DNA from 3 places in the Streptomyces sp. NPDC001194 genome. Region 1 is predicted to be linked to each of the others. Evidence: riboswitches for the same ligand, from Rfam matches in the RefSeq annotation. Region 1 holds a riboswitch; each other region holds the start of a gene.
The links. Region 1 has a riboswitch for thiamine pyrophosphate ahead of thiO (glycine oxidase ThiO). Riboswitches for the same ligand answer to the same signal wherever they lie in the genome.
Positions count from the first base shown of each region.

Region 2: linked by a shared signal. The riboswitch ahead of thiC (phosphomethylpyrimidine synthase ThiC) and the one ahead of thiO (glycine oxidase ThiO) in region 1 are both predicted to bind thiamine pyrophosphate.
Region 3: linked by a shared signal. The riboswitch ahead of ACFY1T_RS19555 (thiamine ABC transporter substrate binding subunit) and the one ahead of thiO (glycine oxidase ThiO) in region 1 are both predicted to bind thiamine pyrophosphate.

Region 1 is NZ_JBIAXU010000002.1:554,581-562,280, reverse strand. It holds gene ACFY1T_RS07285 (hypothetical protein) at 1-877, opposite strand, end outside; gene metF (methylenetetrahydrofolate reductase [NAD(P)H]) at 929-1,846, opposite strand; gene thiE (thiamine phosphate synthase) at 1,939-2,601, opposite strand; gene ACFY1T_RS07270 (Rv2175c family DNA-binding protein) at 2,738-3,103, opposite strand; gene ACFY1T_RS07265 (NAD(P)/FAD-dependent oxidoreductase) at 3,183-4,403, opposite strand; TPP riboswitch at 4,508-4,620, shown strand; gene thiO (glycine oxidase ThiO) at 4,618-5,835, shown strand; gene thiS (sulfur carrier protein ThiS) at 5,832-6,032, shown strand; gene ACFY1T_RS07250 (thiazole synthase) at 6,038-6,832, shown strand; gene pknB (Stk1 family PASTA domain-containing Ser/Thr kinase) at 6,965-7,700, shown strand, end outside.
Region 2 is NZ_JBIAXU010000003.1:462,416-470,115, forward strand. It holds gene ACFY1T_RS10190 (IclR family transcriptional regulator) at 1-345, shown strand, start outside; gene ACFY1T_RS10195 (SsgA family sporulation/cell division regulator) at 443-892, shown strand; gene ACFY1T_RS10200 (YibE/F family protein) at 987-2,408, opposite strand; TPP riboswitch at 2,481-2,626, shown strand; gene thiC (phosphomethylpyrimidine synthase ThiC) at 2,621-4,408, shown strand; gene ACFY1T_RS10210 (hypothetical protein) at 4,526-5,362, opposite strand; gene ACFY1T_RS10215 (metallophosphoesterase) at 5,513-6,748, opposite strand; gene ACFY1T_RS10220 (LacI family DNA-binding transcriptional regulator) at 6,965-7,700, opposite strand, start outside.
Region 3 is NZ_JBIAXU010000008.1:159,211-166,910, forward strand. It holds gene rpsB (30S ribosomal protein S2) at 1-50, shown strand, start outside; gene tsf (translation elongation factor Ts) at 186-1,022, shown strand; gene pyrH (UMP kinase) at 1,186-1,965, shown strand; gene frr (ribosome recycling factor) at 2,051-2,608, shown strand; gene ACFY1T_RS19545 (phosphatidate cytidylyltransferase) at 2,608-3,684, shown strand; gene rlmN (23S rRNA (adenine(2503)-C(2))-methyltransferase RlmN) at 3,846-4,958, shown strand; TPP riboswitch at 5,017-5,126, shown strand; gene ACFY1T_RS19555 (thiamine ABC transporter substrate binding subunit) at 5,212-6,312, shown strand; gene ACFY1T_RS19560 (ABC transporter permease) at 6,354-7,700, shown strand, end outside.

The DNA of each region.
Region 1 (7,700 bases):
CGGCCCCCTCGGTGGACCGCTGCTGCGGCACCCACACCCCGCCGGGCGGGGTGTCCATCGCGTACTGCTGCTGCCCGCCTGCGCTCGCGTACGGGTCGGCGCCCGAGTAGCCGGCGTACGGGGTGTAGTCGTACGGCTGTTGCGGGATCACGGCCCCGCCGGTGCCGATGTACGGGTCCGAGTAGGCGGCGTAGACCTGCTGTTCGCCGCCCGCCGGGTAGCCGCCGGAGTAGTCGTAGCCGCCCTGGCCCTGCGGGGCGTAGCCCTGGCCGTCATAGCCCTGGCCGTCGTACTGGGCCGCGTACTGGTGGGCGTCCTGCTCGGCCGTGGGGAACGGCGGGGCGAAGGCGGCCGTCCGGCCCGCGTCGGCGGTGGGGGCGAAGCTCTGTATCCCGTACGAGCCCGTGTCCTCGGGCAGCGGCTCCGGGCTGTAGTAGTTCTCGGTCGCGGCATGGAACTGCGGCTCCGGCCGCGCCTGGTCGGGCTCGTCGGCCCGGTCCGCGCCCTCGGGGTCCGGCTCCGTCCCGCCGGGACCGTACTCCAGCCCGGTCACCTTCAGCGCGGGCTCGGGGCGCGCGCCGCCCGCCTTGCGGCGCCGGGTCTGCTGGCGTACGGGCTCGCCGCCGCGGCGCAGCGCCCAGCCGGCCTCGAAGCCCTTGCGGAAGGAGAGCGTCACCAGGGTCTGGCCCAGGGCGAACGCGGCCGCGCCGAGGCCGATGACCGGCACCGACGGCAGGACGACCCCGGCGACCACACCGAGGAACCCGGCGAACGCGAGCAACCGCCAGCGCAGCCGGGCCTTGTACTGCATCAGGACCTCGGCAAGCAGCCACAGCGCGACGAAACCGAACGCGATGTAGAGGACCGTCATTCCCATGCGTGGCACCTCTCGGTACGGCCGCCCCGCCAGGAAACGGAGACCGGCCGATCAGGCCCGCTGGTGCAGGCCCAGGTTCTCGTAGATCTCGAGAGTCGCCGTGGAATTGTTCAGCGTGATGAAGTGCAGCCCCGGGACACCCTCGGACAGCAGCCGCGCGCAGAACTCCGTGGCGAACTCGATCCCAATGGAGCGTACAGCGGCTGCATCGTCCTTGACGGCGAGCATGCGCTCTTTGACGGCTGCGGGGAAGACTGCGTTGCTGAGTTGTGGCAGCCGGTCGAGCTGCTTGATGCCCACAACAGGCATGACCTCGGGGATGATCGGGGTATCGCAGCCCGCCTTCTGCGTGCTGTCGCGCAGCCGCAGATAATTCTCCGGATCGAAGAACATCTGGGTGATCGCATAGTCCGCTCCCGCGCGGCACTTGTCCACGAAGTGACGGATGTCCGTGTCCCAGTCCTCCGAGCGCGGGTGCATGTCGGGGAAGGCCGCGACGCCCACGCAGAAGTCGCCGGACTCCTTGAGCAGCCGGACGAGGTCGGCGGCGTAGTGGACGCCCTCGGGGTGGGCGACCCAGGGACCCATGGGGTCGCCGGGCGGGTCGCCGCGCAGGGCCAGCATGTTGCGGATGCCCGCGTCGGCGAACTGGCCGATCACGTGGCGCAGCTCGGCGATGGAGTGGTCGACCGCGGTGAGGTGCGCGACGGGGGTCAGCGTGGTGTCGGCGGCGATCTCCTGGGTGGCCTTGACGGTGCCGCCGCGGGTGGAGCCTCCGGCCCCGTAGGTCACGGAGACGAAGCTCGGGCCCACCGCCTCGATCCGGCGCAGCGCGTTCCAGAGGTTGCGCTCGCCCTTCTCCGTCTTCGGGGCCCAGAACTCGAAGGAGTACGACGGGCTCCCGGACGCCAGCAGGTCGCGGACCGTGCGTGCGCGGTCCGTGCGGGTGGAAGCGGTACCAAGGGCCATACGGGCAGGTTAGACGCGCCCACCCGGACGCCGAAGCCGTGTCCGCCTTTTGGACACGTTTTTGGACACCTGCACCTGCGCCGGGACGGGGCTTAGGAGGAAACGCGCTCGCGGACCCGCTTGGCCAGGTCGGCGGCGGCCGCGCCCGGGTCGGTGGCCTCGGTCAGCGCGCGGACGACGACGATGCGGGTGGCTCCGGCGTCGAGGACCTCGTCGAGGTTGCCGGCGTCGATGCCGCCGATGGCGAACCAGGGGCGGGCGGGGGCCAGCGAGGCCGCGTACCGGACCAGTCCGAGGCCGGGGGCGTACCGGCCGGGCTTGGTGGGGGTGGGCCAGCAGGGGCCGGTGCAGAAGTAGTCCACGCCCGGCTCCGCGACGGCCGCGTCCACCTCGGACTCGGCGTGGCAGGACCGGCCGACGAGGACGGACTCGCCGAGGATCGCGCGGGCGGCGGGCACCGGGATGTCGCCCTGGCCCAGGTGCAGGACGTCGGAGCCGATGGCGTGGGCGACGTCGGCGCGGTCGTTCACCGCGAGGAGCCGGCCGTGCCGGCGGGCGGCGTCGGCGAACACCCGCAGGTGCTCGAGCTCCTCGCCGGCCTCCATGCCCTTGTCCCGGAGCTGGACGATGTCCACGCCCCCCGCCAGGACCGCGTCGAGGAACTCGGGGAGGTCCCCCTGCCGCTTGCGGGCGTCCGTGCACAGGTAGAGCCGGGCATCGGACAGCTGGGCGCTCGCGGACACGATCGCGGACATGGGTACCCCCCGGGGTGGATGCGGTGCACGGGCCGTCCGGGCCCGCGCACCGCGGATGGATCAGGCGGCCCGGATCACCCGGGCGGCCGGCTTGCTCCGGCGGCCCGGATCTCTCCGGACGCCCGGATCTCTCGGGTCAGAGGGCGAGCGCCTGAGCGCGGCGCTTCACCTCCGTGCCGCGATTCTCGCTCAGCGCCTGCGCGGGGGTGCCGGGCAGGGTCGGGTCCGGGGTGAACATCCACTCCAGGATCTCCTCGTCGGAGAAGCCGTCGTCGCGGAGCACGGTCAGCAGGCCGGGCAGGCCCTTGACGATCTTGTCGCCGTCGATGAAGGGGGCGGGCACCTGGAGCGAACGGTTCTCGCCCCGGCGTACGGCGATCAGCTGACCTTCCTTGACCAGCTGGCGGACCCGGGTCACTTCGATGTCGAGCATCTCGGCGATGTCGGGGACGTACAGCCAGGCGGGGACAAGGGCGTCGATCTTTGCGTCAATCTCGGTCACGGGCACAAGCCTGCCACCTCGGACCGACACCCGGTACCCGGGCCGACCCGTCCGGGTCCCCGGGCACCGCCCGCGCGCCCTAGACCAGCGCCGCTTTCAGCGGGACCGCGGAGTCGGCGACCTTGGCCGGGTCCACCGGGGTACCCGCCTCGATCAGCTTCCGCCCCTGCGCCAGGTCCCGCGGCCGGCCCACCGCCAGGACCGCGGCCAGCGCCCCGCCCCGGAGCCAGCACACCGACCAGCCCGCCTCGGCGGGGTCCCCGCGCCACACCAGCTCGTCGGCGCCCGCGTGGTGCCCCGCGTACTGCACGAAGCGCCCGAACTGCTCCGACCAGAAGTACGGCACCGGGTCGTACACCTGCAGCGCGCTCCCGGCCACGATGTTCGCCGCGACCACCCGCGGTCCCTGCAGGGCGTTGTCCCAGTGGTGCACCAGCAGCCGCGCCCCGTAGCGGGCCGACGGGAACGAGGCGCAGTCGCCGACCGCGTACACCCCGGGCAGGGTGGTCCTCAGGTACTCGTCCGCCGTGACCGCGCCCTCCGGCCCGAGCTCGACCCCGGAGTCCGCGAGCCACCGGGTCGCCGGCCGGGCCCCGATGCCCACCACCACCGCTCCGGCCGGCAGCTCCCGCCCGTCCGCGAGCAGGACCCGCCCGGGCTCCACCGAGGAGACCTTGGCGCCGGTCAGCAGGGCGGCCCCGGCCTCCTCGTACCAGTGGGCCATCGGGGCCGCGACCTCCGCGGGCAGCGCCCCGGCCAGCACCCGGTCCGCCGCCTCGACCACGGTCACCGCGCAGCCCACCTCGCGCGCGGCCGTGGCGAACTCGGCGCCGATCCAGCCCGCTCCGACCACCACGGTCGCCGGCGTCCGGGCCAGCACCGGCCGGAGCCGGGCCGCGTCGTCCAGGGTGCGCAGCAGGTGCACGCCGGGGACGCCCTCGGCCCCGGGCAGGGTCAGCGGTTCGGCGCCGGTCGCCAGGACCAGGACCTCGTACGGGACCGGTCCCGCCTCGGTGTCCAGCTCGCGCTCGGCGGCCCGCAGCCCGGTGACCTCCACCCCGAGCCGGAGCACGACGTCGAGCCCCTCGAAGTCCACGTCGAACGCGGAGTCCTCGGCTTTGCCGAGCAGCACCGCCTTCGACAGCGGAGGCCGGTCGTACGGCTGGTGCGGCTCGGCACCCAGCAGGGTGATCGGGCCGCGCCACCCCTGCTCCCGCAGCGCGACCGCGGTCTGCACTCCGGCCATTCCGGCGCCGACGATGACGACGCCGCTCTGAGTCTGTTCCGTCTGCTCGCTCACGACCCCCAGCCTAGCGATCTGACGGCTCGTCAGGAACAGCGGCCCGGCGCGGCGGCCGGGGAGGCAGCCTTACCCGCCCCCGGCGGCGGGGTTAGGCTGGCGCCCGTACCTATCGCGGGAGTCCGGGCGGACCGGGCTGAGAGGGAGGCTGAGCGGCCTCCGACCGTACGAACCTGATCCGGGTCATGCCGGCGAAGGGAGGGGCTGGACGCCCATGCACTCATCTCGGAAGGGATCCGACGCGGGATCCGTCGCATCCACCGGATCCGCGCGGGCCGCGGGGTCCGACGTCCTCGTCATCGGGGGCGGGATCATCGGCCTGGTCACCGCCTGGCGGGCGGCCCAGCACGGACTGCGGACCGTACTCGCCGATCCCGCGCCCGGCGGTGGCGCGGCGCAGGTCGCGGCCGGCATGCTCGCCGCCGTCACGGAGCTCCACTACGGCGAGGAGACCCTGCTCGGGCTCAACCTCGCCTCCGCCGCCCGCTACCCGGAGTTCGCCGCCGAGCTGGCCGAGGCCGGCGGCGGGACGGACATCGGATACCGGGCCTGCGGCACGCTCGCCGTCGCCCTCGACGCCGACGACCGGCTCCACCTGCGGGAGCTGCACGCCCTCCAGCGCCGCTGCGGCCTGGAGTCCGAGTGGCTCACCGGCCGCGAGTGCCGCCGCCTGGAGCCGATGCTGGCCCCGGGCGTACGGGGCGGCCTGCGCGTGGACGGGGACCACCAGGTCGACCCGCGCCGGCTGGCGGCCGCGCTGCTGGCCGCCTGCGAGGGCGCCGGCGTGGAGATCCGCAGGGCGGCCGCGGAGCGGCTGCTGACCGCGGCCGACCGGGCCGTCGGCGTACGGCTCGACGACGGCACGGAGCTGCGCGCGGACCAGGTGGTCCTGGCCGCGGGCTCGCTCAGCGGCCGGCTGGCCGGCGTACCGGAGCAGGTGCTGCCTCCCGTACGGCCGGTGAAGGGGCAGGTGCTGCGGCTCGCGGTGCCGCCGGCGTACGCGCCGTTCCTGTCGCGGACGGTGCGGGCGGTGGTGCGCGGCAGCCACGTGTACCTGGTGCCGCGCGAGAACGGCGAGCTCGTCATCGGGGCCACCAGCGAGGAACTCGGCTGGGACACCACGGTCACCGCGGGCGGGGTGTACGAACTTCTGCGCGACGCACACGAGTTGGTGCCCGGCATCACCGAACTGCCGCTGACCGAGACCCGGGCCGGGCTGCGGCCGGGATCCCCGGACAACGCCCCGCTGCTGGGCCCGACCGACCTGCCCGGCCTGCACCTGGCCACCGGGCACTACCGCAACGGGGTGCTGCTGACCCCCCTCACCGGCGACGTGATGGCCCGGCTGCTGACCACCGGCACGCTGCCCGAGATCGCCCGCCCGTTCAGCCCGCGCCGGTTCTCCACCGCACGTCAGGAGTCGTACGCATGACCATCTCCGTCAACGGCGAGCCGCGCGAGATCGCGGCCGGCACCACGCTCGACGCGGTGGTCGCCACCTTGACCACGGCCCCGTCCGGGGTCGCGGCCGCACTGAACGAGACCGTGGTCCCGCGCCGCCAGTGGCCGCTCACGGCGGTGGGCGAGGGCGACCGGGTCGAGGTCCTCACCGCGGTGCAGGGGGGCTGAGCGCGATGGCGGACGACGCTTTCGAGCTGGGCGGCCGGACCTTCTCGTCCCGTCTGATCATGGGGACGGGCGGGGCGCCGAGCCTGGACGTCCTGGAACGGGCGCTGGTCGCGTCCGGCACGGAGCTCACGACGGTGGCGATGCGGCGGCTGGACCCGACGGTGCAGGGCTCCGTCCTGTCGGTGCTGACGCGCCTGGGCATCTCCGTACTGCCCAACACGGCGGGGTGCTTCACGGCGGGCGAGGCGGTGCTGACGGCGCGCCTCGCACGGGAGGCGCTGGGCACGGACTGGATCAAGCTGGAGGTCGTGGCGGACGAGCGGACGCTGCTTCCCGACGGGGTGGAGCTGCTGGACGCGGCCGAGACGCTGGTCGACGAGGGCTTCACGGTGCTGCCCTACACGAACGACGACCCGGTGCTGGCGCGCAAGCTGGAGGACGCGGGCTGCGCGGCGATCATGCCGCTGGGGTCGCCGATCGGCTCGGGGATGGGCATCCGCAACCCGCACAACTTCGAGCTGATCGCGGAGCGGGCCGGGGTCCCGGTGATCCTCGACGCGGGGGCGGGCACGGCCTCGGACGTGGCGCTGGCGATGGAGCTGGGGTGCGCGGCGGTGATGCTGGCGTCGGCGGTGACCCGGGCCCAGTTCCCGGTCCTGATGGCGGCGGCCATGCGTGACGCGGTTTCGGCGGGCCGGCTGGCGCACCGCGCGGGACGCATCCCCCAGCGCCGCTTCGCGGAACCCTCCTCCCCCACCACGGGCCGAGCCGCCCTGGACCCGGAACGCCCGGCGTTCTGACGGAGCGGGGAGGGGACGGGGCTCACGGCGCGGGCCCGCGCCGTGAGCCCCGTACGCCCGTCCATGTCACGGCTGCGCTGCAAGCCTGGACACCCCGCACGGCCCCGACGCACCGGCTCGTAGAATCGCCGGGTGGACACGACCCTGGATGACCCCCTCGTCGGGCAGACACTCGACGGCCGCTACCGCGTGGACGCGCGCATCGCGGCCGGCGGCATGGCGACGGTCTACCGGGCCGTCGACACCCGCCTCGACCGCGTGCTCGCCCTCAAGGTGATGCACCCGGCGCTCGCCGCCGACGCCGGCTTCGTCGACCGCTTCATCCGCGAGGCCAAGTCCGTGGCCCGCCTCGCGCACCCCAACGTCGTCGCCGTCTTCGACCAGGGCACCGACGGGCCGTACACGTACCTCGCCATGGAGTACGTCTCCGGCTGCACCCTGCGCGACGTGCTGCGCGAGCGCGGTGCGCTCCGGCCCCGGGCGGCCCTCGACATCCTCGAACCGGTCCTCGCGGCCCTCGGCGCCGCCCACCGCGCCGGGTTCGTGCACCGCGACATGAAGCCGGAGAACGTCCTGATCGGCGACGACGGCCGGGTCAAGGTGGCCGACTTCGGCCTGGTCCGCTCCGTCGACACCGTCACCAGCACCACCGGCGCCGTCCTCGGCACCGTCTCCTACCTCGCCCCCGAGCAGATCGAGAACGGCGTCACCGACACCCGCGTGGACGTCTACGCCTGCGGCGTCGTGCTGTACGAGATGCTCACCGGCTCCAAGCCGCACACCGGCGGCACCCCCGCCCAGGTCCTCTACCAGCACCTCCACGAGGACGTGCCGCCCCCGTCGGCCGCCGTCCCGGGGCTGCCCGGCA
Region 2 (7,700 bases), on a different contig from region 1:
CACGCCATCGGGCAGTGCCTGCTGGCCCAGCTCGACGAGAAGACGCGCAAGGACTACTACGTGCGGCGCCCCGTCGAGGCCGTCACCCAGTACACCGTCCGGGACCAGAGCGCCCTCGAACACCGCATCGGCGCCCTCGGACGCATGGAGCCGGTTACGGAGCGTCAGGAGTACGCGCTGGGCACTGTCTGTGCGGCCATCCCCATCACCGCGGGCGATACCGCAGCAACAATGGCGATTTCCCTCCCTTTGCACCAGGAGGAACGATTGCTGTATGTGGTCGATCGACTACGGAGTGAAGTAGGCGCGCTGTTGAGCACCCTCTCGTTCTCTATCAGTATCTGAAAACTCACTCCTTGTGATCTGCATGACCTTCCACCACCCTTGTCAAGAGGGCCCTGGGGGTTCATTCCTGGCCACTTCCACTACAGCGGGGTAGTCCATGCGCGAGTCGGTACAGGCAGAGGTCATGATGAGCTTCCTCGTTTCCGAGGAGCTCTCCTTCCGGATCCCGGTGGAACTCCGGTACGACACCCGTGACCCCTACGCAGTGCGCCTGACGTTCCACCTTCCCGGAGACGCCCCCGTGACCTGGGCATTCGGCCGGGAGCTGCTCCTCGACGGCATCAACAAGCCGTGCGGCGACGGCGATGTGCACATCGCCCCCACCGATCCCGAGGAGTTGTCCGACGTCCACATCCGGCTCCAGGTCGGCTGCGACCGGGCGCTGTTCCGCGCCGGAGCGGCCCCGCTCGTCGCGTTCCTCGACCGTACCGACCGGCTTGTTCCGCTCGGTCAGGAGCGCAACCTGGGCAACTTCGAGGAAGACCTCGACGAGGCACTGGACCGGATCCTGGCGGAGCCGCAGCAGAACGAGCAGAACGCGGGCTGAGGGACCCGACCGGAAGAGCCGGTCAGGCCGACCGCGCGAGCCGGACGGACCGCACGAGCCGAGTCGCCCCGGGCCCCCGAGCCACCCGGGTCGCTCAGCGCTTGCGCCGCCGCCCCCGGCCGCCGCGGGCCGGCACCGAAGCCGCCGCTCCGGCCGGGGATCCCGGCCGGTCGGCGGAGACCACCAGCGCGGCGAGCGCGGTGGTCACCGGGACCGAGGCCACCAGGCCGATCGACCCGACGAGGGTCCGCACGATCTCCTCCGCGACCAGCTCGCTGTTGGCCACCGATCCCATGCTGCTGTTCGCGATCGAGAACAGCAGCAGCAGCGGAAGTGCCGCGCCCGCGTAGGCCAGCACCAGGGTGTTCACCACCGAGGCGATGTGGTCGCGGCCGATCCGGATGGCCGCCCGGTACAGGGCGCGGGACCCCATCGACGAATCGGCCTGGTGGAGTTCCCAGACCGCCGATGTCTGGGTGACCGTCACATCGTCGAGCACACCGAGCGATCCGATGATCACGCCCGCGAGCAGCAGACCGCTCATGTCGATGTCCGGGTAGAGCCCGTGGATCAGCCCCGTGTTGTCGTCGGTGTTGCCGCTGAGGAACGCCCAGTCGACGAACACCGAGCCGAGCAGCCCGATCAGCAGCAGCGAGACGAGCGTGCCCAGGACGGCGACGGACGTACGGGCGCTCAGGCCATGACACATGTAGAGCGCGATGAGCATGATCGCGCTGGCCCCGACGACCGCGACGACCAGTGGGTTCGAGCCCTGCAGGATCGCCGGGAGGATGAAGAGGGTCAGCACGCCGAAGCTGACGACCAGCGCGATCAGCGCGAACATGCCGCGCATCCGCCCGACGACGACCACGGCGACCGCGAAGATGCCGGCCAGCACCGCCAGGGGGAGCTTGCGGTTCACGTCGACCACCGAGTACTGGAGGTCCCGGGGAGCGTCCGGCGCGTACGCGACGACCACCTCCTGGCCGTTCTCCAACTGCCGTGGCGCTCCGGGCTGCACGATCTCGACGAACGTGCGGCCCTTGTCCGGCCCGGTGGCGACCTCGACGGTGGCCTTCTTGCAGTCACCGGTCTGCTGGGCCCGGGCCTCGCGGCCCTCCGGAGTGGAGACGCTCCCCGTGGTCGGCACCTGTGAGGCGTTCACCGATTTGCAGTCGACCTGTTCGAGCGCGACGACCGTGCCCTGCTGGGTCTGCCGGTCGAAGCCGACCCCGGAGCGCTCGTGGGCGGGGGCGCCGCCCGGCCAGAGCACCACCATGCCGACGAAGACGGCGACGGCGAAGGGGATCAGGACCGCGGCGATGACCTTGCGCAGGTGCTTCGAGACGGGAGCAGCCGGTCCGTGGCCGTGGGAATGACCATGGGAGTGGCCCTGGGGCTGACCCTGGGACGGGCTCTGGTCATGCCCGTGGTCATGCCCGTGGCCCACGTGTGCGTGGTCGGCGTGACCCGGGTGCTCGGTGGGCGTGGAGGGAGGCTGCGGCGAGGACGTCACCGGCAGATCATCGCAAGAGTTGAGGGGGCCCACTGTTCAGCACGCCACAAATGACGCTAGCGTGGGGGCACCTTTGCACAACGCGGGAGCTCGGAGCACCGGGCTGAGAGGGCGCTGATCACCGTACGCGCAGCACATATGCGTACGGGAAGAGGCTGCGTCGACCGCCGAACCTGTTACCGGGTAATGCCGGCGTAGGGAGATCAGGTCTCATGACCATTCAGGACGCACGCACGCCTGCCGTCAGCCAGGACGCCGACGGCCAGACCGAGCGCCAGCCCGGCTGGCACAAGGGATACCTGGCCGGCTCCCGGCCCGACCTCCGGGTGCCGGTCCGCCAGGTCCACCTCACCAACGGCAAGGACGTGACGCTCTACGACACGTCCGGGCCGTACACCGACCCGCAGATCGAGACCGACGTACGGCGCGGCCTGGCCCCGCTGCGCGAGAACTGGATCATCGGCCGCGGCGACACCGAGGAGTACGCGGGCCGGCCGGTGCGGCCCGAGGACGACGGCATCAAGCACACCTCGCCGCGGGGTGGCCTCAAGAACCTCGACGCGGTCTTCCCGGGCCGCCCGCGTCAGCCCCGCCGGGGCCGTGACGGCGCTGCCGTCACACAGCTCGCGTACGCCCGACGCGGCGAGATCACCCCGGAGATGGAGTACGTCGCGATCCGCGAGAACGTCTCCCCCGAGGTCGTCCGCGAGGAGATCGCCGCAGGTCGCGCGGTGCTTCCCGCGAACGTGAACCACCCGGAGATCGAGCCGATGATCATCGGCAAGCGGTTCCTGGTGAAGGTCAACGCCAACATCGGCAACTCCGCGGTCACCTCCTCCATCGAGGAGGAGGTCGACAAGATGACCTGGGCCACCAAGTGGGGTGCCGACACGGTCATGGACCTCTCGACCGGCCGCAACATCCACACCACCCGCGAGTGGGTGCTGCGCAACTCCCCGGTCCCGATCGGCACCGTGCCGCTGTACCAGGCGCTGGAGAAGGTCGACGGCCGCGCCGAGGAACTGACCTGGGAGATCTACAAGGACACGGTCATCGAGCAGGCCGAGCAGGGCGTCGACTACATGACGGTCCACGCCGGCGTGCTGCTGCCGTACGTGCCGCTGACCGCCCGCCGCAAGACCGGCATCGTCTCCCGCGGCGGCTCGATCATGGCCGCCTGGTGTCTCGCGCACCACAAGGAGAACTTCCTCTACACGAACTTCGAGGAGCTCTGCGAGATCCTCGCGACGTACGACGTCACGTACTCGCTGGGCGACGGCCTGCGCCCCGGCTCCATCGCCGACGCCAACGACGCGGCGCAGTTCGCGGAGCTGAAGACGCTGGGTGAGCTGAACACGATCGCCAAGCGGCACAACGTGCAGACCATGATCGAGGGCCCGGGCCACGTCCCGATGCACAAGATCAAGGAGAACATCGACCTCCAGCAGGAGATCTGCGAGGAGGCGCCGTTCTACACGCTCGGCCCGCTGACGACGGACGTCGCCCCGGCGTACGACCACATCACCTCGGGCATCGGCGCCGCGATGATCGCCTGGTGGGGCACTGCGATGCTCTGCTACGTCACGCCGAAGGAGCACCTGGGCCTGCCCAACCGCGACGACGTGAAGACCGGTGTCATCACGTACAAGATCGCGGCGCACGCGGCGGACCTCGCCAAGGGCCACCCGGGTGCCCAGGAGTGGGACGACGCCCTGTCGGACGCGCGCTTCGAGTTCCGCTGGGAGGACCAGTTCAACCTGGCCCTCGACCCGGACACGGCCCGCGAGTTCCACGACGAGACGCTCCCGGCCGAGCCGGCCAAGACCGCGCACTTCTGCTCCATGTGCGGTCCGAAGTTCTGCTCGATGAAGATCTCGCAGGACATCCGTCGTGAGCACGGCGGGGACCTGAAGGCCAATGAGATCGAGGCGGGCATGGCGGAGAAGTCCGCCGAGTTCGCCGCGAGCGGGAATCGGGTGTACCTCCCGTTGGCGGACTGACCCGCCCAAGGCGGCCGGCGCTGCTCTGGGGAGGATGAGGGGGCTTCCCAGGGCAGCGTTCCGGCCGTGGCGCGATGTTTCACGTGAAACAGGGGCGGTCGGCCTGCCGCGGCGGCGTTACTGCGTGCCGCCGTCCGGGCTGGTGAAGTCCGGGCTCGTGAAGTCCGGAGGCGTGTAGCCGGGGCGGGGGCCCTGTGAAGGGGACCCCGGACTGGTGAAGTCGGGCCGGCTGTATCCCAGGTTGGGGATGCGACCGGCCTTCGGCGTGTGCGGGGCCGGATAACCCGTCCCTGCCGGCGCCGCGCTCGGGTCGGCCAGAGCGTCCCGCAGGAACGGCAGGATGCCCCGCTCCAGCAGGGCGTGCCGCCAGGCCTCGCGGGCCCGCGCGACGTCGTCGGGTATCGCGTCGACCTCGTCCCCGGCCCCCACCTCGGTCGCCCGGTTGCGGACGGCGGTCACCAGCAGCCCGATCACGGCGAACAACAGCGACACCACGGTGAGCGCGCCGAACAGCCAACCCGCCGTCAGCATGGTGTTCGCGAAAGCCGGTTCGGGTTCGATCGCCTTCAGGACGTAGCCCACCAGCAGGAATATCACCATCGCGGTGCCCGCCAGGACCGGCGCGAGCACCGCGACGACGGCACTGACGCCCGCGCCGTCCTCGCCCTCGCCCTGCAGTCCGGCAGTCTGGTCCCGGGCCGCACCGGGGGTGGACAGGACCTCTTCGCGCCGCTCTCCGCGCAGTTTCACGTAGCGGTCGTACTCGGCCGCGGCCGCGGCCGTCAGCAGCGCACTGGCCCCGATGGCCATCGTGCGCAGTTGTTCGGCGTTCAGGCGCTCACCGAGAGCGGCGAGCTCGGGCCGTTCGTGCGCGGTGCGGAGCGCCTCGTCGAGGAGCCGATCGAACTCGGGTCGGTCTTCGGTCAGCAGGTGCGGAGCGCTGTTCATGTGCATCCCCCGATGCTCCGTAGGGACCGGTTTGCCCGCGTAGACCCGGGCGCCGGCACAAACGGAGGAGAGCCTGCTACGGATAGGGCGATGGTAGAGCGCCCATGCCACGCCGTGACAGGGGCTTTCCCGAAATTACCCCCCTTCTGATAACCGTCAGTCGTTCAAGGGGAGTTGCACCACCAGGAGTTTGCCCGCCATCGTGACCCCGCCGTCCATCGCGATGGCGAGCCCCTCCGCGTACACGTGCGGGCCGTTCACGGCCTCCGGTCCGCGCGATTCGTCGCCGTCCTCGGTGCCCACCTCGCCCAGCAGGTACGGGATGGGGCTGTGCCCGTGGACGACGCGGCCGCCGCCGTAGGTGTCGAGGAGTTCACGTACGGCCTGGGGGCCGGTCTCCTCGTCGCGGAACGCGAACCGCTTGGTGAACTTGCGGAACAGGTCCCAGGTGATGTCGGCGTCGTTGCGGTTGAGCAGCTCGTGGATGGTGTCGTTGACGTCCTCGACGGAGTCTCCGTAGTCGAGGTACGCGGTGGTGTCGGAGTGCAGCAGCAGGTGCCCGTCCTCCAGGACGGCCGCGTCCAGCCGCTGCATCCACTGCAGGTGTACGTCCTCCAGGCGCTCCATGTCGGTGCGCTGGCCGCCGTTGAGGAGCCAGGCGGCCTGGAAGGTGGCGGTGCCGGCGCCCGAGGCGACGGGGGTGTCGCCGAACCGCTTGGCGCCGATGAGCAGCAGCTCGTGGTTGCCCATCAGGGCCTTGCAGTAGCCGCCCGCTGCGGCGGCCTCGGCGGACAGCCGCATGACGAGGTCGATGACGCCGATGCCGTCGGGGCCGCGGTCGGTGAAGTCGCCGAGGAACCAGAGGCGGGCGTTGCCGGCCGACCAGCGGCGGTCGGCGTCGATGAGGCCCTGGGCCTGGAGTTCGTGGACGAGTTCGTCGAGATAGCCGTGGACGTCGCCGACGACGTACAGCGGTCCGGGGCCCGCGGCCGCGGGCTCCTGGGGTACGTACTGGACCTGGACGGTGTCGCCCGGCCCCCCGCGGCCGATGATCGGCAGATCCCGGTGCGTGGGGGTGTAGCCCTCGTCGATCTCGTCCCCGTCGGCCGGAGCCGGCCCGTCCGCGGCCGGGACCCCGCCCATCGGCGGCTGCGGCGGTACGGACGGCTGCGGCGGCGCGGGGGGCTGAGGCGGCACGGAGGGCTGCGGGGGCACCGGCGTGCCCTCCCCGTAGTACGCGGGGTACTCGCCGTACACCGGGGCCTCTTCGGGAAGCGCGCCGGGCACGCCGTACGGGACGGGCTCGGTGACCGGAACTCGGAAGTCCCGCAGCGTCTCCGTCCGCATCGCGGGTCCCTGACCGGCCCCCTGAGTCATCGACCCCTCCACCACCGTCGCGCTGCCGTACACCTGCGGACCCTCTTGGCCTCCTGAGCGGAGGGTCCGTGATGTCGTGCGCCCATCATAGGAATGCGGCTCGCGCTCTGTGACGCACCAGGGGTGGTGAATCCTGGGCGGAACCAATAGTTCCTGCCGCTTTCTCCCGAAATAGGTGTTGCGGAAATCCCCGGCGGGGCCGTCGGCCCCGCCGGTATCGCGCTGCGGCGGTCAGTCCTTGGCCGGTGAACGGGGCGGGCTGACGGTCGTACGGGGCTGCCTGCGCTGCGAGGAAGTGCGGACGATCAGTTCGGTCGGGACCACCTGCTCGACCGGGCGGCCGGTGTCGACCCCCTCGATGGCGTCGATCAGCAGCTGCACGACGGCGGTGCCGATGCGGCGCGGTTTGAGGGAGAGGGTGGTGATGGGCGGTTCGGTGTTGGCGTACACGGTGGACTCGCTGCAGCACACGAGCAGCAGGTCCTCGGGGACGCGCAGGCCGTAGCGCCGGGCGGCGGCCAGCAGATCGGTCCCGTTGGGGTCGAAGAGCCCGTAGACGGCGTCGGGCCGGTCGGGCCGGGCGAGCAGCCGGTCCGCGGCGACGGCGCCCGCGCACGGGTCGTGTGCGGGGTAGGACTCGTAGACGGGGTCCTGGCCGACGCGCTCGCACCAGCTGAGGTAGGCGGTGGTGGACAGCCGGGTGTAGGTGTCCGTGGTGGTGCCCGTCAGCAGCCCGATCCGGCGGGCGCCGGCGGCGGCGAGGTGGTCGAGCAGGTTGAGTACGGCGGCTTCGTGGTCGTTGTCGACCCAGGCGGTGACGGGGAGCGAGCCGGCCGGGCGGCCGTCGGAGACGACGGGGAGCCCTTGGCGGACCAGTTCGCTGACGACGGGATCGTGGTCGGAGGGGTCGATGACGACGGTGCCGTCGAGGGCCACGTTGGACCACACGTCGTGTCGGGAGGTGGCG
Region 3 (7,700 bases), on a different contig from region 1:
CGGCCGAGGCCGTCGTCGAGGCTCCGGCCGCCGACGCCGAGCAGGCCTGACCCTCTGAGAGAGCCCGGCGTTCATCCGCCGGGCACTCGCAGCACGGACGATGACGGCGGGGGAGCCGCGCCTGGGGCGCGACTCCTCCGCCGTTCACCCGTAGATCTACGACTTCGAGAGAGAATCACAGACTCATGGCGAACTACACCGCCGCTGACGTCAAGAAGCTCCGCGAGCTCACCGGCGCCGGCATGCTGGACTGCAAGAACGCGCTGGTCGACTCCGACGGTGACGTCGACAAGGCCGTCGAGGCGCTCCGTATCAAGGGTCAGAAGGGCGTCGCCAAGCGCGAGGGCCGTTCTGCCGAGAACGGTGCCGTCGTTTCCCTCATCGCCGACGACAACACCTCCGGTGTCATCGTCGAGCTGAAGTGCGAGACGGACTTCGTCGCGAAGGGCGAGAAGTTCCTCGCCGTCGCCAACGAGCTGGCCGCGCACGTCGCCGCCACCTCCCCGGCCGACATCGAGGCGCTGCTCGCGTCCGAGATCGCCCCGGGCAAGACCGTCACGGCCTTCGTGGACGAGGCGAACGCCAACCTCGGCGAGAAGATCGTCCTGGACCGCTTCGCGCAGTTCACCGGCGGTTACGTCACCTCGTACATGCACCGTACGATGCCCGACCTGCCGTTCCAGATCGGTGTCCTGGTCGAGCTCGACAAGGAGAACGCCGAGGTCGCCCGCGGCGTCGCGCAGCACATCGCCGCGTTCGCGCCGAAGTGGCTGTCCGCCGAGGACGTCCCGGCCGAGGTCGTCGAGTCCGAGCGCCGCGTCGCCGAAGAGGTCACCCGCGCGGAGGGCAAGCCCGAGGCCGCCCTGCCGAAGATCGTCGAGGGTCGTGTCAACGGCTTCTTCCGCGACAACACGCTGCTCGGCCAGGCGTACGCCCTGGACGCCAAGAAGTCCGTCCAGAAGGTTCTGGACGAGGCCGGTGTCACCCTGGTGCGCTTCTCGCGCATCAAGGTCGGCATCTGAGTCCGTCCTTACAACGACGGACACCGGACCCCGGTAGGGTCTGAAGCAGTCGTCCGCGTGCGCGCGGAACGACCGCAGATCTGACGAGGAGGCCATTGCCGTAGAGGGAACCGCGAGGACCCACCGGCAATGGCCTTCTTCGTATGTGCACGAGGAGATCTCCATGAATCAGGGCGTGGACCCCCACACCGCTTCCGACGACAAGAGCGACCACGACAAGAAGGGCCGCCGCTTCATGCTGAAGCTGTCGGGCGAAGCCTTCTCCGGTGGTGGAGGACTGGGCGTCGACCCCGACGTCGTCCATGCCATCGCGCGCGAAATCGCCGCGGTGGTCCGTGACGGCGCGGAGATCGCCGTCGTGATCGGCGGCGGAAACTTCTTCCGCGGCGCCGAACTCCAGCAGCGCGGCATGGACCGCGCGCGGTCCGACTACATGGGCATGCTGGGCACCGTCATGAACTGCCTCGCCCTCCAGGACTTCCTGGAGAAGGAAGGCATCGACTCCCGCGTGCAGACCGCCATCACCATGGGCCAGGTCGCGGAGCCCTACATCCCGCTGCGCGCCGTACGGCACCTGGAGAAGGGCCGCGTCGTGATCTTCGGCGCCGGCATGGGCATGCCCTACTTCTCCACCGACACCACGGCCGCCCAGCGGGCCCTGGAGATCGACGCCGAGGCCCTGCTCATGGGCAAGAACGGCGTCGACGGGGTCTACGACTCCGACCCGAAGAAGAACCCCGACGCGGTGAAGTTCGACGCGCTGGAGTACAGCGAGGTGCTGTCCCGCGACCTCAAGGTCGCCGATGCCACCGCCATCACGCTGTGCCGCGACAACAAGCTGCCGATCCTGGTCTTCGAGCTGCTCGCCGAGGGCAATATCGCCCGCGCCGTCAAGGGTGAGAAGATCGGCACGCTCGTGAGCGACCAGGGCACCCGGGCCTGAGCATCCGGGCGCCGGGCCCGGCCCCGCTCGGCCGAGCCCGCCCCGCCCGCCTGAACCATCCATATCTGACATGCAGGAGCACGTGGTGATCGAAGAAATCCTCCTCGAGGCCGAGGAGAAGATGGAGAAGGCCGTCGTCGTCGCCAAGGAAGACTTCGCGGCGATCCGCACCGGTCGTGCGCACCCGGCGATGTTCAACAAGATCGTGGCGGACTACTACGGCGCCATCACGCCCATCAACCAGCTCGCGTCCTTCTCGGTGCCCGAGCCGCGCATGGCGATCGTGACCCCGTTCGACAAGAGCGCCCTGCGCAACATCGAGCAGGCCATCCGCGACTCCGACCTGGGCGTCAACCCCAGCAACGACGGCAACATCATCCGGGTGACCTTCCCCGAGCTGACGCAGGACCGCCGCAAGGAGTACATCAAGGTCGCGCGCACCAAGGCCGAGGACTCCAAGGTCTCGATCCGCGCCGTCCGCCGCAAGGCGAAGGACTCCCTCGACAAGCTCGTCAAGGACAAGGAGTCCGGCGAGGACGAGGTGCGCCGCGCGGAGAAGGAGCTCGACGACACCACCGCGAAGTACGTCGCGCAGGTCGACGAGCTGCTCAAGCACAAGGAAGCCGAGCTCCTCGAGGTCTGATGAACGACTCTCCCTGGGCCACGGAGCCGGTTCCGGCGGGTCCCGCATACGATGCGCTGGTGGGCCCGCACACTCGGCCCATGCCCATCGTGCCCGATGCCGCCGGCCGTGACTTCGACGACCGGGAAGCACGCGATCGGGGGGCCGCCGCCGAAGGCGGCCCCCCGTTCCGCGCCGAGACGCCGCCGCAGGAGCCCATGCCCAGCCCCCCGCCCCCGCCCTCGCAGGCACCGCAGGACCCCTCGCCCCCGCCGCCGAAGAAGCGGGCCGGGCGAGACCTGCGTGCCGCCATAGGGGTCGGTGTCGGCCTCGGCGCGGTGATCTTCGCTTCGCTGTTCATCGTCAAGGCGGTCTTCGTCGGCGTCATCGTCGTCGCCGTCGTCGTGGGCCTGTGGGAGCTCACCTCCCGGCTCCAGGAGAAGAAGGGCATCAAGGCGCCGCTCGTCCCGCTCGCGGTCGGCGGCGCCGCCATGGTCATCGCCGGATACGTCCGGGGGGCCGAGGGCGCCTGGGTCGCCATGGCCCTGACCGCGCTGGCGGTCCTGGTCTGGCGGATGACCGAGCCGCCCGAGGACTACCTCAAGGACGTCACGGCCGGCGTCTTCGCGGCGTTCTACGTGCCCTTCCTGGCCACCTTCGTCGCGATGCTGCTCACCGCCGACGACGGTCCGGAGCGCGTGGTCACCTTCCTGCTGCTGACCGTGGTCAGCGACACCGGTGCCTACGCGGTGGGCTGGCGCTTCGGCAAGACCAAGCTGGCGCCGCGCATCAGCCCCGGCAAGACCCGCGAGGGACTGTTCGGCGCGGTGGCCTTCGCCATGGCGGCCGGCGCGCTGTGCATGGAGTTCCTGATCGACGGCGGCGTCTGGTGGCAGGGCCTGCTGCTCGGTCTCACGGTCGCGGTCAGCGCCACGCTGGGCGACCTCGGCGAGTCGATGATCAAGCGGGACCTGGGCATCAAGGACATGGGCACGCTGCTCCCGGGCCACGGCGGCATCATGGACCGCCTCGACTCCCTGCTGCCCACCGCCCCGGTGGTGTGGCTGCTGCTCGCCGCCTTCGTCGGCACCGGCTGAAAATCGGGCTCCGCGGCTTCCGGCCGACGGGCGGTTCACCAGGGCAACCCCGCTGAGCTGGGACGACGTACGTCTGAAGGCTTTGGGTGGGTCCGGGCGGTTACTCTTGAAGGGCGCGCTGCTTCTGCGGCGCGCCTTTCGTCTTACGAGGAGTACCAGCCATGGCCCGCCCTGTCCCGGGAGAGCTCACCTTCGTCGCCCCTCGCGGGGCCAAGAAGCCGCCCCGGCATCTCGCCGACCTCACCCCCGAGGAGCGTCGCGAGGCGGTCGCCGCGATCGGCGAGAAGCCTTTCCGGGCCAAGCAGCTCTCGCAGCACTACTTCGCCCGGTACGCGCACGACCCGGCCGAGTGGACCGACATCCCGGCGGGCTCGCGCGAGAAGCTCCGCGACGAGCTGCTGCCGGACCTGATGAGCGTCATCCGCCACATCTCGTGCGACGACGACACCACGCGCAAGACCCTGTGGAAGCTGCACGACGGCACCCTCGTCGAGTCCGTGCTCATGCGCTACCCCGACCGGGTCACCATGTGCATCTCCTCGCAGGCCGGCTGCGGCATGAACTGCCCGTTCTGCGCCACCGGCCAGGCGGGCCTGGACCGCAACCTGTCCACCGCCGAGATCGTCCACCAGATCGTCGACGGCATGCGCGCGCTGCGCGACGGCGAGGTCCCCGGCGGCCCGGCCCGGCTGTCCAACATCGTCTTCATGGGCATGGGCGAGCCGCTGGCCAACTACAAGCGGGTCGTCGGCGCCATCCGCCGCCTCACCGACCCCGAGCCCGACGGCCTCGGCCTGTCGCAGCGCGGCATCACCGTCTCCACCGTCGGCCTGGTCCCGGCGATGCTGCGCTTCGCCGACGAGGGCTTCAAGTGCCGCCTCGCGGTCTCGCTGCACGCCCCGGACGACGAGCTGCGCGACACCCTCGTCCCCGTGAACACCCGCTGGAAGGTCCGCGAGGTCCTCGACGCGGCCTGGGAGTACGCCGAGAAGTCCGGCCGCCGGATCTCCATCGAGTACGCCCTGATCCGCGACATCAACGACCAGGCCTGGCGCGGCGACCTCCTCGGCCGGCTGCTCAAGGGCAAGCGCGTCCACGTCAACCTGATCCCGCTGAACCCGACGCCGGGCTCGAAGTGGACCGCCTCGCGCCCCGAGGACGAGAGGGCCTTCGTCGAGGCCATCGCCCGCCACGGCGTGCCGGTGACCGTACGGGACACCCGTGGCCAGGAGATCGACGGCGCGTGCGGCCAGCTGGCGGCCTCGGAGCGCTAGCCTGCGGTTTTCGCGGGCCCGATTCGGCCACGGGGTACCCTGTGGCCGAACCAATTGCATATTCCGACAGGGGAGCGCCACAGCGCTGAGAGTGCGGTAACCGTCATCCGCAGACCCTCTGAACCTCGCCCCGGTCATTCGGGGTAGGAAGTTCGGTCATCACTCAAGCTGTTGCGCCCTGCCCGGCGACCGCTCGCACTGAGCGCCGGGCAGGGCCGCGTCTTCTCCTGGTCATCCCAGGAGGAATTCACCAGTGAGCACCACCAAGAAGTTCGCGGGCGCGGCGCTCGCGGCCGCGCTCGGCGTCGCCACGCTCAGCGCCTGCGGCGGCGGCGACGCCAAGGACGAGTCCGCGGGTTCCGGCGAGACACCGAAGTCCAAGACGGTCACGCTCGTCTCGCACGACTCCTTCAACGTGACCGACACGGTCCTCAAGGAGTTCGAGCAGCAGAGCGGCTACACCGTGAAGGTCCTGAAGTCCGGGGACGCGGGCGCCGCCCTCAACCAGGAGATCCTCACCAAGGGCTCCCCGCGGGGCGACGTCTTCTTCGGTGTGGACAACACGCTGCTCTCGCGCGCCCTCGACAACGGCATCTTCACGCCGTACGAGGTCAAGGGCCTCGCGGACGTGAAGCCCGAGTACGTGCTCGACAAGGAGCACCGGGTCACGCCCGTCGACTCCGGCGACATCTGCGTCAACTACGACAAGGCGTACTTCGCCGACAAGAAGATCGCCCCGCCGCAGACGCTGGACGACCTGGTCAAGCCGGAGTACAAGAACCTGCTGGTCACCGAGAACGCGGCGACCTCCTCGCCCGGCCTCGGCTTCCTGCTCGCCTCCGTCGGCAAGTACGGCGAAGAGGGCTGGAAGGACTACTGGAGCAAGCTCAAGGCCAACGGCGTCGAGGTCGTCGACGGCTGGGAGCAGGCCTACAACGAGCGCTTCTCCGGCTCCGCGGGCGGCAAGAAGGCCAAGGGCGACCGGCCGCTGGTCGTCTCGTACGCCTCCAGCCCGCCGGTCGAGGTCCTGTACGGCGAGCCGCAGCCGGCCGAGGCCCCCACGGGCGTGGCCACCGGCACCTGCTTCCGCCAGGTCGAGTTCGCGGGCCTGCTCAAGGGCGCGAAGAACGAGGAGGGCGGCAAGGCGCTCCTCGACTTCCTGGTGAGCAAGAAGTTCCAGGAGGACATGCCGCTCCAGATGTTCGTGAACCCGGTGGTGAAGGACGCCAAGCTGCCGGAGCTGTTCACGAAGCACGGCGTGGTCGTCGAGAAGCCCGAGAACGTCGCTCCCGAGACCATCGCCAAGAACCGTGAGCAGTGGGTCAAGGCATGGTCCGCGCTCGTCGTGAAGTAGGACGCGAGAGCGCACGCGGTACGGCCGTCCGGCTCCTGCTGATGGCCGTGCCGCTCGCCTTCTTCGGGCTGTTCTTCGCCTATCCGGTGGCCGCGATCGTCGGCCGAGGGCTCAAGACCGACGAGGGCTGGCAGTTCGGGCGGATCGGCGAGGTGCTGAGCCGGCCCGACATCGCCGACGTGCTCTGGTTCACCACCTGGCAGGCGTTCGCATCCACGGTGCTCACGCTCCTGATCGCACTCCCCGGCGCGTACGTCTTCGCGCGCTTCGAGTTCCCCGGCAAACAGCTGCTGCGGGCGGTGGTCACGGTCCCGTTCGTCCTGCCGACGGTGGTGGTCGGCACCGCCTTCCTGGCACTGGTCGGGCGCGGCGGACTGCTGGACGAGCTGTGGGGCGTCCGGCTGGACACGACCGTGTGGGCGATCCTGCTCGCGCACGTCTTCTTCAACTACGCCGTCGTCGTACGGACGGTCGGCGGGCTCTGGGCGCAGCTGGACCCGCGCCAGGAGGAGGCCGCCCGGGTGCTGGGCGCCGGGCGGTTCGCCGCCTGGCGGCGGGTGACGCTGCCCGCGCTCGGGCCGGCGGTGGCCGCCGCCTCGCTGATGGTGTTCCTCTTCACGTTCACCTCCTTCGGCGTCGTACAGATCCTCGGCGGGCCCTCGTACGCCACCCTGGAAGTGGAGGTCTACCGCCAGACCGCGCAGCTGCTCGACCTGCCGACGGCCGCCGTCCTCACGATGGTCCAGTTCGTGGCGGTCGGCCTGATCCTCGGGATCCACGCCTGGACCGTGCGCCGGCGCGAGACCGCACTGCGGCTCGTGGACCCGGCGCGGACCGGGCACCGGCCGAGCGGGCCGGCGCAGCGGGCCCTGCTGGGCGGGGTGCTGCTGACGGTGGCGCTGCTGATCGTGGCCCCGCTGGCGGTGCTGGTGGAACGCTCCCTCGACGCGCCCGGCGGGTACGGGTTCGGCTTCTACCGGGCGCTCCAGGACGCGGGCGCCGGTGGCGGAACGTTCCTGGTGCCCCCGCTGGAGGCCATCTGGAACTCCCTGCAGTACGCGCTCGCCGCCACCGCCATCGCCTTGGGCGTCGGGGGGCTCGCGGCCGCGGCACTGACCCGGCGCGCGGGCCGGTTCGTGCGCGGGTTCGATGCGCTGCTGATGCTCCCGCTCGGGGTGTCGGCGGTGACGGTCGGCTTCGGATTCCTGATCACCCTGGACGAGCCGCCGCTGGATCTGCGGACCTCGTGGATCCTGGTGCCGCTCGCGCAGGCGCTGGTGGGAGTGCCCTTCGTCGTGCGGACGATGCTGCCGGTGCTGCGTGCGGTGGACGCGCGGCTGCGCGAGGCCGCCGCCGTCCTCGGGGCGTCGCCGCTGCGGGCCTGGCGG